Regions from separate parts of the Rhizobium sp. 01N447_2 genome, predicted to be linked through region 1. Evidence: riboswitches for the same ligand, from Rfam matches in the RefSeq annotation. Region 1 holds a riboswitch; the other holds the start of a gene.

Region 1 (6,338 bases):
GATCGAGGACGTGCGCGGCGAAGGGCTTTTGCTCGGCATCAAGGCTGCCGTTCCCTCAGCCGAACTGCTGCAGGCGATCCGCGCCGCCCATCTGCTCGGCGTGCCTGCCGGCGACAATGTCATCCGCCTTCTTCCGCCGCTCGTGGTCACCGCCGAGGAAGCCCGCGAGGGCCTTGCCCGCGTCGAGCGCGCCGCCGAGAGCATTCGCGCCTCCAAGGTCAAGAAGACGGCTTGAAGAGTTTGCCGCCTTCGGGCGCAGCACAGGTAAGAAGACGATATGACACCTAAACATTTCCTCGATCTCTCGGCGGTCACATCAGCCGATCTCAGAACCATCATGAACGATGCGCTTTCCCGCAAGCAGGCCTTCAAGGCAGGCCAGGGCGACAAGCCGCTCGCCGGCAAGATGCTGGCGATGATCTTCGAGAAGCCCTCGACGCGCACCCGTGTCTCCTTCGACGTCGGCATGCGCCAGCTCGGCGGCGAAACGCTGTTCCTCTCCGGCACCGAGATGCAGCTCGGCCGCGCCGAGACGATCGGCGACACCGCCAAGGTGCTGTCGCGTTATGTCGATGCGATCATGATCCGCACCACCGAGCATTCGCGGCTGGTCGAGCTTGCCGAGCATGCGACCGTGCCTGTCATCAATGCGCTGACGGATGACACCCATCCCTGCCAGATCATGGCCGATATCATGACCTTCGAAGAGCACCGCGGCCCGATCAAGGGCAAGACCATCGCCTGGACCGGCGACGGCAACAATGTGCTGCATTCGCTGGTCGAGGGTGCCGCGCGTTTCGGCTACCGCATGAACATGGCCGTGCCCCTTGGCTCCGAGCCCAAGGATCACTATCTGAACTGGGCCCGCAATGAGGGCGCCGAAATCATGCTCTGCCATGATGCCGACCGTGCGGTCGCCGGCGTCGATTGCGTGGTGACCGATACCTGGGTCTCCATGAATCAGGAACATCGGGCCCGGGGTCACAATGTCTTCCAGCCTTATCAGGTCAACGCGGCCTTGATGGCGAAAGCCGGCAATGATGCATTGTTCATGCATTGCCTGCCCGCCCATCGCGGTGAGGAAGTGACGGACGAAGTGATCGACGGTCCGCAATCCGTGGTCTTCGATGAAGCGGAAAACCGTCTTCATGCGCAGAAGTCGATTCTTGCTTGGTGCCTGGGCGCGATCTGAACCATAATCGGACGTCGCGAGTCACAACTCGCGACCGCGTGAGCGAAGGGAACGCTGGCCCATCGCTCTGAAAACTAGGAGTGAAAAAGCATGGCAGAAGCTGCAGCCGCCCTCGGCCAGTTTGATTTCGCCGGCGATGACCATGTCGTCCCCTTCCAGGTGGAGGGGCTGGATGTGCGTGGCCGCGCCGTCCAGCTCGGCCCGATGCTCGATGCGATCCTCGAGCGCCATCATTATCCCGCGCCCGTTGCCCGGCTGCTTGCCGAAGTCGTCGTGCTGACGGTGCTGCTCGGCACCTCGCTGAAGTTCGACGGCAAGTTCACGGTGCAGACCAAGGGCGATGGCCCGGTCGATCTTCTCGTCGCCGATTTCTCGACGCCGGAAAATGTCCGCGCCTATGCCCGTTTCGATCAGGCGCTGCTCAACAAGGCGATCGAGTCAGGCGAGACCGAGCCGGAGCAACTGCTCGGCAAGGGCGTGCTCGCCTTCACCATCGACCAGGGCAAGTTCAGCCAGCCTTACCAGGGCATCGTTCCGCTCGACGGCACCACGCTGGAAGAAATTGCCGGCGTCTATTTCCGCCAGTCGGAACAGATCCCGACGCGCGTCCGCCTTGCCGCGGCCGAACTCTTCGACCGTGACGATGCGGGCAAGCCACGCCATCGCTGGCGGGCAGGCGGCCTCGTCGCCCAGTTCCTGCCGGAAGCGCCGGAGCGCATGCGCCAGCCGGATCTCCACGGCGGCGACGGCGACACCGGCAGCCGCCCGCATGGCGAGGACGACGCCTGGCTCGAAGCGCGTTCGCTGGTTGAGACCATCGACGCCGATGAACTGACCGATCCGCTGGTCGGCACCGAGCGGCTGCTGTTCCGCCTGTTCCACGAGCGCGGCGTGCGCGTTTACGAACCGCGTGCCGTCTTCGATCGCTGCAGCTGCTCGCGCGACAAGATCAAGGGCGTGCTCAAGGGCTTTTCGGCCGAGGAGATCGAGGCCAGCCAGGAAAACGGCGAAATCGCCGTCACCTGCGAATTCTGCTCGACCACCTACCGCTTCGAGCCGGCCGAGCTTCAGCCGGCTGAATAGTTGACACCACCGCTGTCCGGTTCGCGCCGATGGCTGCCCCTCACCCTAACCTTGCGGGGGTCGAGCCACTGGTCTCGACCCGTCCTGCGGACCCCCGTAAAACGGGGCGAGGGGACGTGCGCTACGAAAGGTTGGTGGGGAACGGAGAGGTCGCGACACGTCCCCTTCGCCCCGCAAAAGCGGGGAGAAGGTGCCGGCAGGCGGATGAGGGGCAGGCCTCGGCAATCCCCCAGGAGCCGGGCGTTGAGGACGTCTCAGGACCGTGGCGCCGACGGAATATGACGTCTCAATTGATGCGCCTCAATTAAGCACGCGCAGCAGCCCAGGCGAATCCAGCGAGAAGGCGGGGATGTCGACATCGAACATCTCGCCTTCGTCCGTTTCCATCTGGTAATGACCGAACATCAGTCCTGAGGGCGTGTCGAGCGGGCAGCCGGAGGAATATTCGTAGGTGTCGCCGGGGCTGAGCCGCGGCTGTTCGCCGACGACGCCGGGACCGGTGACCTCGTCAACCTGGCCGTTCTGGTCGGTGATGTTCCAGTAACGATTGACCAGCCGAACGGCTATGCCGGAATTGTTGCTGATGACAATCCGGTAACCCCAGACATAGCGGTCGTCGTCCGGATCGGATTGCTCCTCCAGATAGAACGGCTCGACGACAACTTCGATCTCTCTTGTGAGGGCGCGATACATGCCTTGCACCTTAGTCAAGATATCTTACCCGTATCTTATAAGAGGCCCTGTCCGTCAAGAAACGGAACAATTATCATCGCTGAAATGTCTATGATCCGAAGGGTTTTCGAACGTTAAGCCTAATTGTCAGTGTTAATTCCGTTTCGGAACGCCGCGGCGGGCAAACTTGTTCCCCCCGGTCTCACCCAGTGAGGTCCGGCACGGTCTCACCTTGGTGAGATCCGGCCTCACCTTGTGAGGTCCGGCACGGCCGAACCCCAAATGAGGTCCGGCCGCCTTTATCCCTAGATCAGGCCGAGACCTTGGCAAGCGCCTTCGCGAAATCCTCGATCAGGTCGTCGGTATCCTCGATGCCGGCCGAAAGGCGGACCGTACCCGGAGAAATGCCGAGTTCGGCGCGCGCCTCGTCCGTCAGGTTCTTGTGCGTGGTCGTCGCCGGATGGGTGATCAGGCTCTTGCTGTCGCCAAGATTGTTGGAGATCTTGACGATATCGAGCGCGTTCTGCAGCGCGAAGGCCGCATCCTTGCCGCCCTTCAGCTCGAACGCGACCAGCGTCGAGCCGCCGGTCATCTGCTTGGCGATGATATCGGCCTGCGGATGGTCCTTGCGGCCGGGATAGATCACCTTGGCGACCTTGCCTTGCTCGGCCAGGAAATCGGCGATCTTTGCCGCATTCTCGGTCTGCTGACGCACGCGCAGCGGCAGCGTCTCGATCCCCTTCAACAGCGTCCAGGCATTGAACGGCGACATCGCCGGGCCGGTATGGCGGAAGTAGTCGTGCAGGTTCTCGTCGATCCATTCCTTGTCGGAAAGCACGACACCGCCGAGGCAGCGGCCCTGTCCGTCAATATGCTTGGTGGCGGAATAAACGACGATATGGGCGCCGAGCTCCAGGGGCTTCTGAAAGAGCGGCGTTGCGAAGACGTTGTCGACGACGACCTTGGCGCCGATCTGGTTGGCGAGCTTGGAAACGCCTGCGATATCGATCACTTCGAGCGTCGGGTTGGTCGGGCTTTCCAGGAAGAACACCTTGGTCTTCGGCGTGATCGCCTTTTCCCAATTCGCCAGATCCCGGCCGTCGATCAGCGTGCAGTCGATGCCGTATTTCGGCGCCAGCGTCTCGACGACCCAGCGGCAGGAGCCGAACAGGGCACGCGCGGCGACGATATGATCGCCTGATTTCAGCTGGCAGAGGATCGCCGCGGTGACGGCGGCCATGCCGGAAGCGGTGGCGCGGGCGTCTTCGGCGCCTTCGAGCATGCACATGCGCTTTTCGAACATGTCGTTGGTCGGGCTGCCGTAGCGGGCATAGATGAAGCCCTCGGTCTCGCCCTTGAAGCGGGCTTCGGCCGCCTCCGACGTCTCATAGACGAACCCTTGCGTGAGATAGATTGCCTCGGACGTCTCGCCATATTGCGAACGCAGCGTGCCACCGTGGACGAGTTGGGTTGCCGGGCGCCAGGTCTTGCTCATGCCATCACCTTCACATAACAAAAAAACCGGTCGCAAAAGCAGACCGGTTTCAACCCGGTCTTTTTAGCCACTTGTTTAACGTGGCTGCAAGCCGACCGGCCAAATCACCACGGGATAATTCTGCAATACTGCTGTTAGCTGCTTGCGTCAATTCCCCGAGTTTGGTTTTGTCGGCGGCAAATGATGGATGAGGCATGATGGCTCGCGAAACGGGAATTCTGGCGGATCGCGCGATCTCCGCGCTGTTCGAAACGGAGCGTCTGATCTCCGAACGGGAGCTGGACCACGACCAGATCCAGCCGGCAAGCCTCGACCTGCGCTTGGGCGGCAAGGCTTTTCGCGTGCGCGCCAGCTTCATGCCCGGCCCCTCGCATCTGGTGTCCGACAAGCTCGACCGGCTGAGCCTGCATGTGATCGACCTGTCCGTAGGCGCGGTGCTCGAGACCGGCTGCGTCTACATCGTGCCGCTGATGGAGAGCTTAGCGCTGCCGGCCGACATGTCGGCCTCGGCCAATCCGAAGAGCTCGACCGGGCGCCTTGATATCTTCACCCGCGTCATCACCGATTACGCCCAGGAATTCGACAAGATCCCGGCAGGCTATTCCGGCCCGCTCTATCTCGAAATCRGCCCGCGCACCTTCCCGATCGTTGTGCGCCGCGGCTCGCGCCTGTCGCAGATCCGTTTCCGCGTCGGCCAGGCCCTGCTCGGCGAGCCGGAACTGTTGAAGCTGCATGAAAGCGAGACGCTGGTCGCCAGCAAGCTGCCGAACGTTTCGGGCGGCGGCATCGCCCTGTCGATCGACCTCGCCGGAGACAAGGACGGTCTGATCGGTTATCGCGGCAAACATCACACTGCCGTCGTCGACGTCGACAAGAAGGCCGAGCACGACCTCTTCGATTTCTGGGAACCGCTCCACAGCCGCGGCCGCAACGAGCTGATCCTCGATCCCGATGAGTTCTATATCCTCGTCTCGCGCGAGGCGGTACACGTGCCGCCGGATTACGCCGCCGAAATGACGCCCTTYGATCCGCTGGTCGGCGAATTCCGCGTCCAYTAYGCCGGCTTCTTCGATCCGGGCTTCGGCCATGCGCCTGCCGGCGGACGCGGCAGCCGCGCCGTGCTCGAAGTGCGCAGCCACGAAGTGCCCTTCATCCTCGAAGACGGCCAGATCGTCGGCCGCCTCGTCTACGAACACATGCAGGAAAAGCCTGCCAGCCTCTACGGCTCCGGCCTCGGCTCCAACTACCAGGCCCAGGGCCTCAAACTCTCGAAGCACTTCCGCATCTGAGGCTTCCCGGCGGCCGCGACTTGACAGCGGCCCCCATCTGTTGGAAATCTCGCTTCATCGCGGGTGTAGCTCAATGGTAGAGCAGCAGCTTCCCAAGCTGAATACGAGGGTTCGATTCCCTTCACCCGCTCCATTCACCCTCAGGCTGTTCGCCGCCTTTTGAAGGCGCTTCGCGATCTTTTATGAAAAGGGTTGCGCGCAGGCATCGGCTCCTACAAGGACACAGATGGCGCCTCGGCCGCGCGCAACCCCTAGCTTCGCCTTTATCTGGTCTTACTGACGCTCGTCTCAATCCTCCCCAATTGAGAACCCACGTAGTCGCCGTGGCGAAGCTTTGCGAATTCGTCGGTGGCTTGTGCCGGTGCGCTCTTGAAAACGTACCATTGACCGTCCGGTTCGCGTTTCTGATAGATCAGGCCGCCCTTCTTGCGGTGGCTGAAGCAGGTGATTGCCGTCGCCGTTCCGGTCTTGGCGTGCCAGTCGGCGTTGAAGCAGAGTTTCCCCGACTCCGTGATGAACCAGCGGCCCATGCCGAAGGACGGCGAGCCATTTTCCCGCGACCAGGCGGTAAAGCGACGCGCCTTTGTGGAGAAGTAGCCGGCGCCGG
Region 2 (6,338 bases), on a different contig from region 1:
TAGAGCGGCCCGGTCAGCGCCTCGTCACGCAGGCCGCGGCTGTTCAGTTCCGCTATCAGACTGGTTCTATCCATGGGCGCACAATAGAACCTATCTAGAACCAATCGGCAAGACAGAATCGAGCGCAGAAAGAAAAAACCCTCGCCGGCGGACCGGCAAGGGTTTCATAGCGCTCAAATTTGACAGCCGTGCGTCCGCTGGAGGATGCTCAGTTCTTGGTGAAGATATAATCCGTCTCCTGGCGCAGCACTTCGCCGGGGCGCAGGATCGCATTCGGAAAACCTTGGTGATTGATGGCATCCGGCCAGACCTGTGTCTCCAGGCAGAAGCCGGCGAATGGACCGTATTTGCGCCCGCCGATGCCGGGAGCCCCGGTATCGAGCTTGAAGCCAGCATAGAACTGGACGCCTGGCTCGGTGCTGCGCACCTCCAGCGACACACCGGAATAAAGGCTGCGGGCAAGCGCGACACTCCGCTTGGCGGTGCGCTCGCCCGACAGGCAGAAGTTATGGTCGTAGAACATCTGTTCGCTGCCGACGAAACGTTTCATCGGCGCCATCTCGCGGAAATCGAATTCGGTGCCCTCGACGGAACGGATCTCGCCGGTGGGCACCTGCTTTTCATCGGTCGGCAGATAATGATCGGCGGCAATCATGATATCGTGGCCAAGCGCATCTTCGCGACCGTCGAGATTGAAATAGGCGTGCTGGCAGACATTGGCGAGCGTCGGCTGATCGCTGGTCGATTCGTAGGTGATCGACAGTTCACCGTTGCCATGCACCCAGAAAGTCGCCTGGATGGTGCAATTGCCGGGATAGCCGGCGCGGCCATCGGGATCGACGATCTTCAGCACCACGCGGTCGACGTCATGCTCGACGATCGTCCAATTGCGTTTGGCGATATTGTCGCTGCCGCCATGCAGATGCGTGACGCCGTTTTCATTCTGCTCGAGCTGATAGTCTTTGCCGTCAAGCATGAACCTGCCGCCACCGACGCGGTTGGCGCAGCGGCCGGGCGTCGCGCCGAAATAGGACGAATAAAGGGGGTAGCTGTCGAAATCATCGAAGCCGAGCTGCAGCGGCGCGTCATGGCCATCCCTGCTGCAAATTCCTCAATCCGGAATCGATTTGAGGAATTTGCAGCGATTCAAAGTGTGCATTGCACGTCCGATGAAGACGCGCGGTGTGGTAGGGTTCAGGACAGGAACCTGCCCGCATTTGCTTCAATCCGCAACCGGCGGATCAGAAAGAAAATGCCGCAGCGGTGATGCAGCGGCACCGGCTCGAGGGGCGATCGGCAACGGTCAGAGGTCCGTGCCGATCTCTTCCACATCAAAGGGCGTCGTCTGGTAGATTTCGTTGATCCAGTTGCCGAACAAGAGATGCGCATGGCTGCGCCAGCGGTTCTGCGGCGCAAGCGCCGGATCGTTGTGCGGGAAGTAATTGTGCGGCATCTTGATCGGCACGCCGGCATCGATGTCGCGAAAATACTCGTCGGAAAGCGAGGTGGAATCATATTCGACATGGTTGAACATGTAGAGCCGCCGGCCCTTCTTCTCGTGCACGAGGCACACGCCCATCTCGGCTGATTCCATCAGGATCTCCAGGCTTTCGGACTTCTCGATATCGGCGCGGCGCACTTCGGTCCAGCGCGACACCGGCACCTCGAAATTGTCAGAAAAGCCGTTGAGATAGATCGAGGAAGGTTTCAGGTTCCGGTGGCGGTAGACGCCGAAGGCCTTCTCTTTCAGCTCGTATTTCGGAACGCCGTGAAAATGATAGATCGCCGCCATCGCGCCCCAGCAGACGTTCATCGTCGAATGGACATTCGTTTCCGTCCAGTCGAGAATCTCCTGCATCTCCGCCCAATAGGTGACATCTTCATAGGGCAAAAGCTCGATCGGCGCCCCGGTGATGATGAAGCCGTCGAACTTGCGGTGCTTTACCTCTTCCCAGGTCTGGTAGAAGGCAAGCAGATGATCCTCGGACGTATTCTTCGCCTTATGGCCGCCGATGCGGATGAGCGACAGCTCCACTTGCAGCGGCGAGGCGCCGACAAGGCGGGCCATCTGCAGCTCGGTCTTGATCTTGTTCGGCATGAGGTTGAGCAGCCCGATCTGCAGCGGTCGGATATCCTGACGGATCGCCAACGTCTCGGTCATCACCCGCACACCCTCCTGAACCAGGGTTTCGAAGGCGGGCAGCGTATCGGGGATCTTGATGGGCATTGCGGTCACTCGATCAAAAACAAAAAACCGGCGGCGAAAAAAATCGCTACCGGTCCGCACGCGGCCCTTTAGCGACTTTTTTAACGTGGCTGCAAGCCGGCCGGCCAAATCACCACGGAGCGCTTTAATTAGACCCAGTCGGGTCGCGAATCAACTGTCGACTGCAGTCAAGTGACCTCTGCCGCATCATCACAGTTTAATGAATGATAGAATCTGTTGATAGACCCGTAACGCCACCATGTTATTTATAGGGGCATGGGCGATTTGGAAAAGCGTAATGGCAGATAAAATCGAGGGGAGGCCGGGCATCCGGAGGCAGGATAGGGTAGGGTATGATCTCAGCCTGACATATCGCCTCGGCGTCATGTTCTCAGCATTCTGGAATTCGGAAGTGCGTGGCAAGGTGCTGTTTCTGGCGACCGTGCTGATCCTCGTCATCCTGGTGACATCCTACGGCCAGGTCATTTTGAACGAGTGGAATGCTCCCTTCTATGATTCGCTGGAGCGCCGCGACCTCGGCGAATTCTTCCACCAGCTCGAAATCTTCGCGATGATCGCCGGCACACTGCTGCTTCTCAACGTGCTGCAGGCCTGGCTGAACCAGATGACGGCGCTCTATATGCGCGAAGGCTTGTCGCGCGATCTCGTCGACCAGTGGCTGAAGCGCAAGCGGGCGCTGCGGCTCGCTTCCAGCGGCCTGATCGGCGTCAATCCGGACCAGCGTCTGCACGAGGATTCCCGCAACCTCGCCGAAAGCACGACAGGGCTGGTTCTCGGCCTGCTGCAGTCGACCATTCTCCTGGTGAGCTTCATCGGCGTGCTCTGGGAGCTTTCGAGCGGCTTCATCTTCCGCATCAGCGGCCACAGCTTCTCCATTCCGGGCTACATGGTCTGGGCGGCGATTTTCTATGCCGCTTCCGCCTCGGTGCTCAGCCAGGTCGTCGGCCGCAAGCTGGTGAAGCTCAATGCCGATCGTTTTTCGAAAGAGGCCGAGCTTCGCTTCACGCTGATGCACGCCAACGAAAACATGCCGGCAATCACCGTTGCCCGCGGCGAGGAAAACGAGCGCCGGCGCATCAACACCGACATCAGCTCGGTGCTGAGGGTCGTCAAGCGGCTCGCCATGGCCAATACCAACCTTACCTGGGTTTCGGCCGGCTACGGCTGGCTGGTGATCGTCATCCCGATCATCGTTGCCGCCCCGGCCTATTTCTCCGGCGGCCTCACCCTCGGCCAGCTGATGATGTCCGTCGGCGCCTTCAACCAGGTCAACACGGCGCTGCGCTGGTACGTCGCCAATTTCGGCCCGATCGCCGAATGGCGCGCCACGCTGATGCGCGTCACCGATTTCCGCCAGGCGCTGGTCGAGATGGAAGAGGACTTCGACCTGAAGGACAGCATCGCCTATGAAAATGCCGCGCCCGACACGCTGACGCTGAAGGATGTGGTGATCGTCGCTAAGATCGGCGAAGACATCGATGAATGCGGCGGTTTCCGCCTGCGCGAAACCGATGTCGTGATCAAGGCCGGCGAAAAAATCATGATCAACGGCGATCATAGCGTCAACCGCAAGCTGCTGTTCCAGGCGATGGCCGGCCTCTGGCCGTGCGGCAGCGGCACGATGGGTCTGCCACCGATCGACGATATGGTGTTCGTTCCGCAGGTTGCCTATGTCCCCGGCGGTTCGCTGCGCGAGGCGCTGGCCTTTCCCGAAAGTCCGGAGAAATACGAGAAAGCAGCCGTCGAGGCGGCCCTCGACAAGGCTGGCCTGCATTCGCTGATCGCAAGGCTCGACACCCGTGCCCGCTGGGACAAGCTGCTCGACAGCGACGAACAGAAGGCGATCGGCTTCGCCCGCCTGCTGCTCGTACGCCCGCGCTGGATGATCTTCGACGAAGTGCTGGAAGGCATGGAGCCGGAATGGCAGGAAACAATGGCCAAACTGCTCACCTCCATGCCCGAAAGCGGCATGATCTATATCGGCCGCTCCGAGGCCTATCTCGAGGCGCTGAAGCCGCGCGTGCTGCATCTGCAGGCGCTGCCGTCAAAATCCGAGGAACCGCCGCCTGTCGTCCAGACCGGCGCCAGCGCCAGTGTCGGCGCTGCCGCGGTGCCCGCGCCGGCGCTGTAAAACGCCGCTACTGCACTGTGTTACAGCGCCCTTTACGCGTCTCAAAAGACGCGCCGTAAAAGGCGGTGTAGCTGTTTGATTGAACGGCAACGCATAAAACTAAGATTTGCAGCGCATCCGTCACATGGGCGGTATGACGCCGTTGAGGCCGACGGCGATCTGGCTGGCCGAGATGCTGCCATCCGCCGCCTTCTCGCCAGTGACGACAACGCCAGCGCCGGGCTTCAGATCATCCTTGGTCGCAGGCGCCAACGTCACGATCGGCGTGCCATCGGCAATCGAGATGGTCTTTTCCTTGCCCTGATAGGTCAGCGTGATCGTGTGGCCGTCGACGGATTTGACGGCGTTGCTGACAGTCGCGTTGGTCATCTGGCTGTTCGGCTGCGCATCCCAGGGACGGTTGCCCTCACCAGTTCCCTTCATCGACGCTGGAAAGATCAGCACCTCGATCGCCCCGTCCGGGCCCGTGCCCTTCGGAAGCGAAGCGACGCCGACGAAATCGCCGGGTTTGATATCCTCGACGGAAGCTTGTCTAATGCCGCCGACCTTCCAGCCGGCTTTCAGCGCGACCGTCGCATCGTTGCCCTCGCGCGTCTTGACGACGAGCGTATCGCCGCTGAGGCTTTCGATTGCGCCGCGAACACGAATGCGCTGGGCATCCTGCGCCTCTGCGGCTTGCGACAGAGCAAGCGCGACGAGGCTGCCGGCGACAAACGCCGTGAAAATTCCGGAATAAGGCTTGCGAGACATATGACTTTTCCTTGTCGCCATTGCGATCGGCAATATCCCCGGCTGCCGGACGGCACCTTATGCCGCAGGACGACACACTGACGAATCAAGGAAAAGTGAGCCTTCGGCCTCGAGAAGATCTCAGCCTTCCAGCTCTTCCCGCAGCATTTCGAGCTCCAGCCACTCCTCTTCCATGTCAGTCAGGCTGGCGCGCAGTTTTTCCATCTCGCCGGCAAGCCGGTTGAAGGCTGCAGGATCGCGCGTGAAAAGATTGGGATCTGCCATCACCTGTTCGCGCTTGGCGATTTCGGCCTCGGCCTTCGCCATTTCCTTTGGCAGGTTTTCCAGTGCGAATTTCTGCTTGAAGGAGAGCTTGACCTTCGTGCTGCCTGAAGCTGTTGCTTGCTGCGTCTTCGGCTTCTCCGCCGCCTTCTCGGCCTTTTTACGCTCCTCGAGCGCGCCCTTGCGCTGTACAAGCATATCCGAGTAGCCGCCGGCATATTCGATCCAGCGACCATCAGGCGCATCCGGCACGGCGGGTGCGATCGTCGAGGTCACGGTGCGGTCAAGGAAATCGCGGTCGTGGCTGACGAGAATGACGGTGCCGGGAAAGCCGGCGACGACCTCCTGCAGGAGATCGAGCGTTTCGATATCGAGATCGTTGGTCGGTTCGTCGAGGATCAAAAGGTTTGTCGGGCGCGAAAGGATGCGCGCCAGCATCAGCCGGGCGCGTTCGCCGCCGGAGAGATTTCTGATCGGTGTACGCGCCTGTTCCGGCTGGAACAGAAATTCCTTCATGTAGCCGGTGACATGGCGCTGTTCGCCGTTGACGAGCAGGTTTTCGCCGCGCCCGTCCGTCAGATAGTTGGCAAGCGTATCCTCGGGATCGAGATCCTCGCGTTTCTGGTCGAGCGTCGCGATCTCCAGATTGGTGCCGAGCTTGACGATGCCGCTATCCGGCGAAAGCTGCCCGGTCAACATCTTCAGCAGCGTCGTCTTGCCGGCGCCGTTCGGTCCGACCAGACCAATGCAGTCGCCGCGATGCACGCGGATCGAAAACGGCGTGACGATTGCCCGCTCGCCGAAGCTCTTGGTGATCTTGTCGGCCTCGATCACCAGCCTGCCGGATTCCTGCGCGTCCGAAACCGTCGCCTGCACTGTGCCCTGCGGCCCCTTGTGGCCGCGATAGTTCGAGCGCATCGTCTGCAGCTCGCCAAGACGGCGCATGTTGCGCTTGCGCCGCGCCGTGAC

What was found. Region 1 has a riboswitch for S-adenosylmethionine ahead of AC1ECN_RS16305 (O-succinylhomoserine sulfhydrylase). Riboswitches for the same ligand answer to the same signal wherever they lie in the genome.
Region 2: it holds a riboswitch for S-adenosylmethionine, as region 1 does, so the genes downstream of both, metA (homoserine O-acetyltransferase MetA) here and AC1ECN_RS16305 (O-succinylhomoserine sulfhydrylase) in region 1, are expected to answer to the same signal.

What each region holds. Positions count from the first base shown of each region.
Region 1 covers NZ_JBFTQY010000019.1:70,579-76,916, forward strand. The annotation lists gene AC1ECN_RS16285 (aspartate aminotransferase family protein) at 1-235, shown strand, start outside; gene argF (ornithine carbamoyltransferase) at 278-1,192, shown strand; gene AC1ECN_RS16295 (Hsp33 family molecular chaperone) at 1,283-2,275, shown strand; gene apaG (Co2+/Mg2+ efflux protein ApaG) at 2,576-2,968, opposite strand; gene AC1ECN_RS16305 (O-succinylhomoserine sulfhydrylase) at 3,258-4,442, opposite strand; SAM riboswitch at 4,485-4,563, opposite strand; gene AC1ECN_RS16310 (2'-deoxycytidine 5'-triphosphate deaminase) at 4,637-5,731, shown strand; tRNA gene AC1ECN_RS16315 (tRNA-Gly) at 5,791-5,864, shown strand; gene AC1ECN_RS16320 (DUF995 domain-containing protein) at 5,995-6,338, opposite strand, start outside.
Region 2 covers NZ_JBFTQY010000009.1:48,020-54,357, forward strand. The annotation lists gene AC1ECN_RS07385 (GntR family transcriptional regulator) at 1-74, opposite strand, end outside; partial or broken gene AC1ECN_RS07390 (aldose epimerase family protein) at 209-1,096, opposite strand; gene metA (homoserine O-acetyltransferase MetA) at 1,304-2,227, opposite strand; SAM riboswitch at 2,276-2,353, opposite strand; gene AC1ECN_RS07400 (ABC transporter ATP-binding protein/permease) at 2,466-4,358, shown strand; gene AC1ECN_RS07405 (DUF5666 domain-containing protein) at 4,479-5,108, opposite strand; gene AC1ECN_RS07410 (ABC-F family ATP-binding cassette domain-containing protein) at 5,229-6,338, opposite strand, start outside.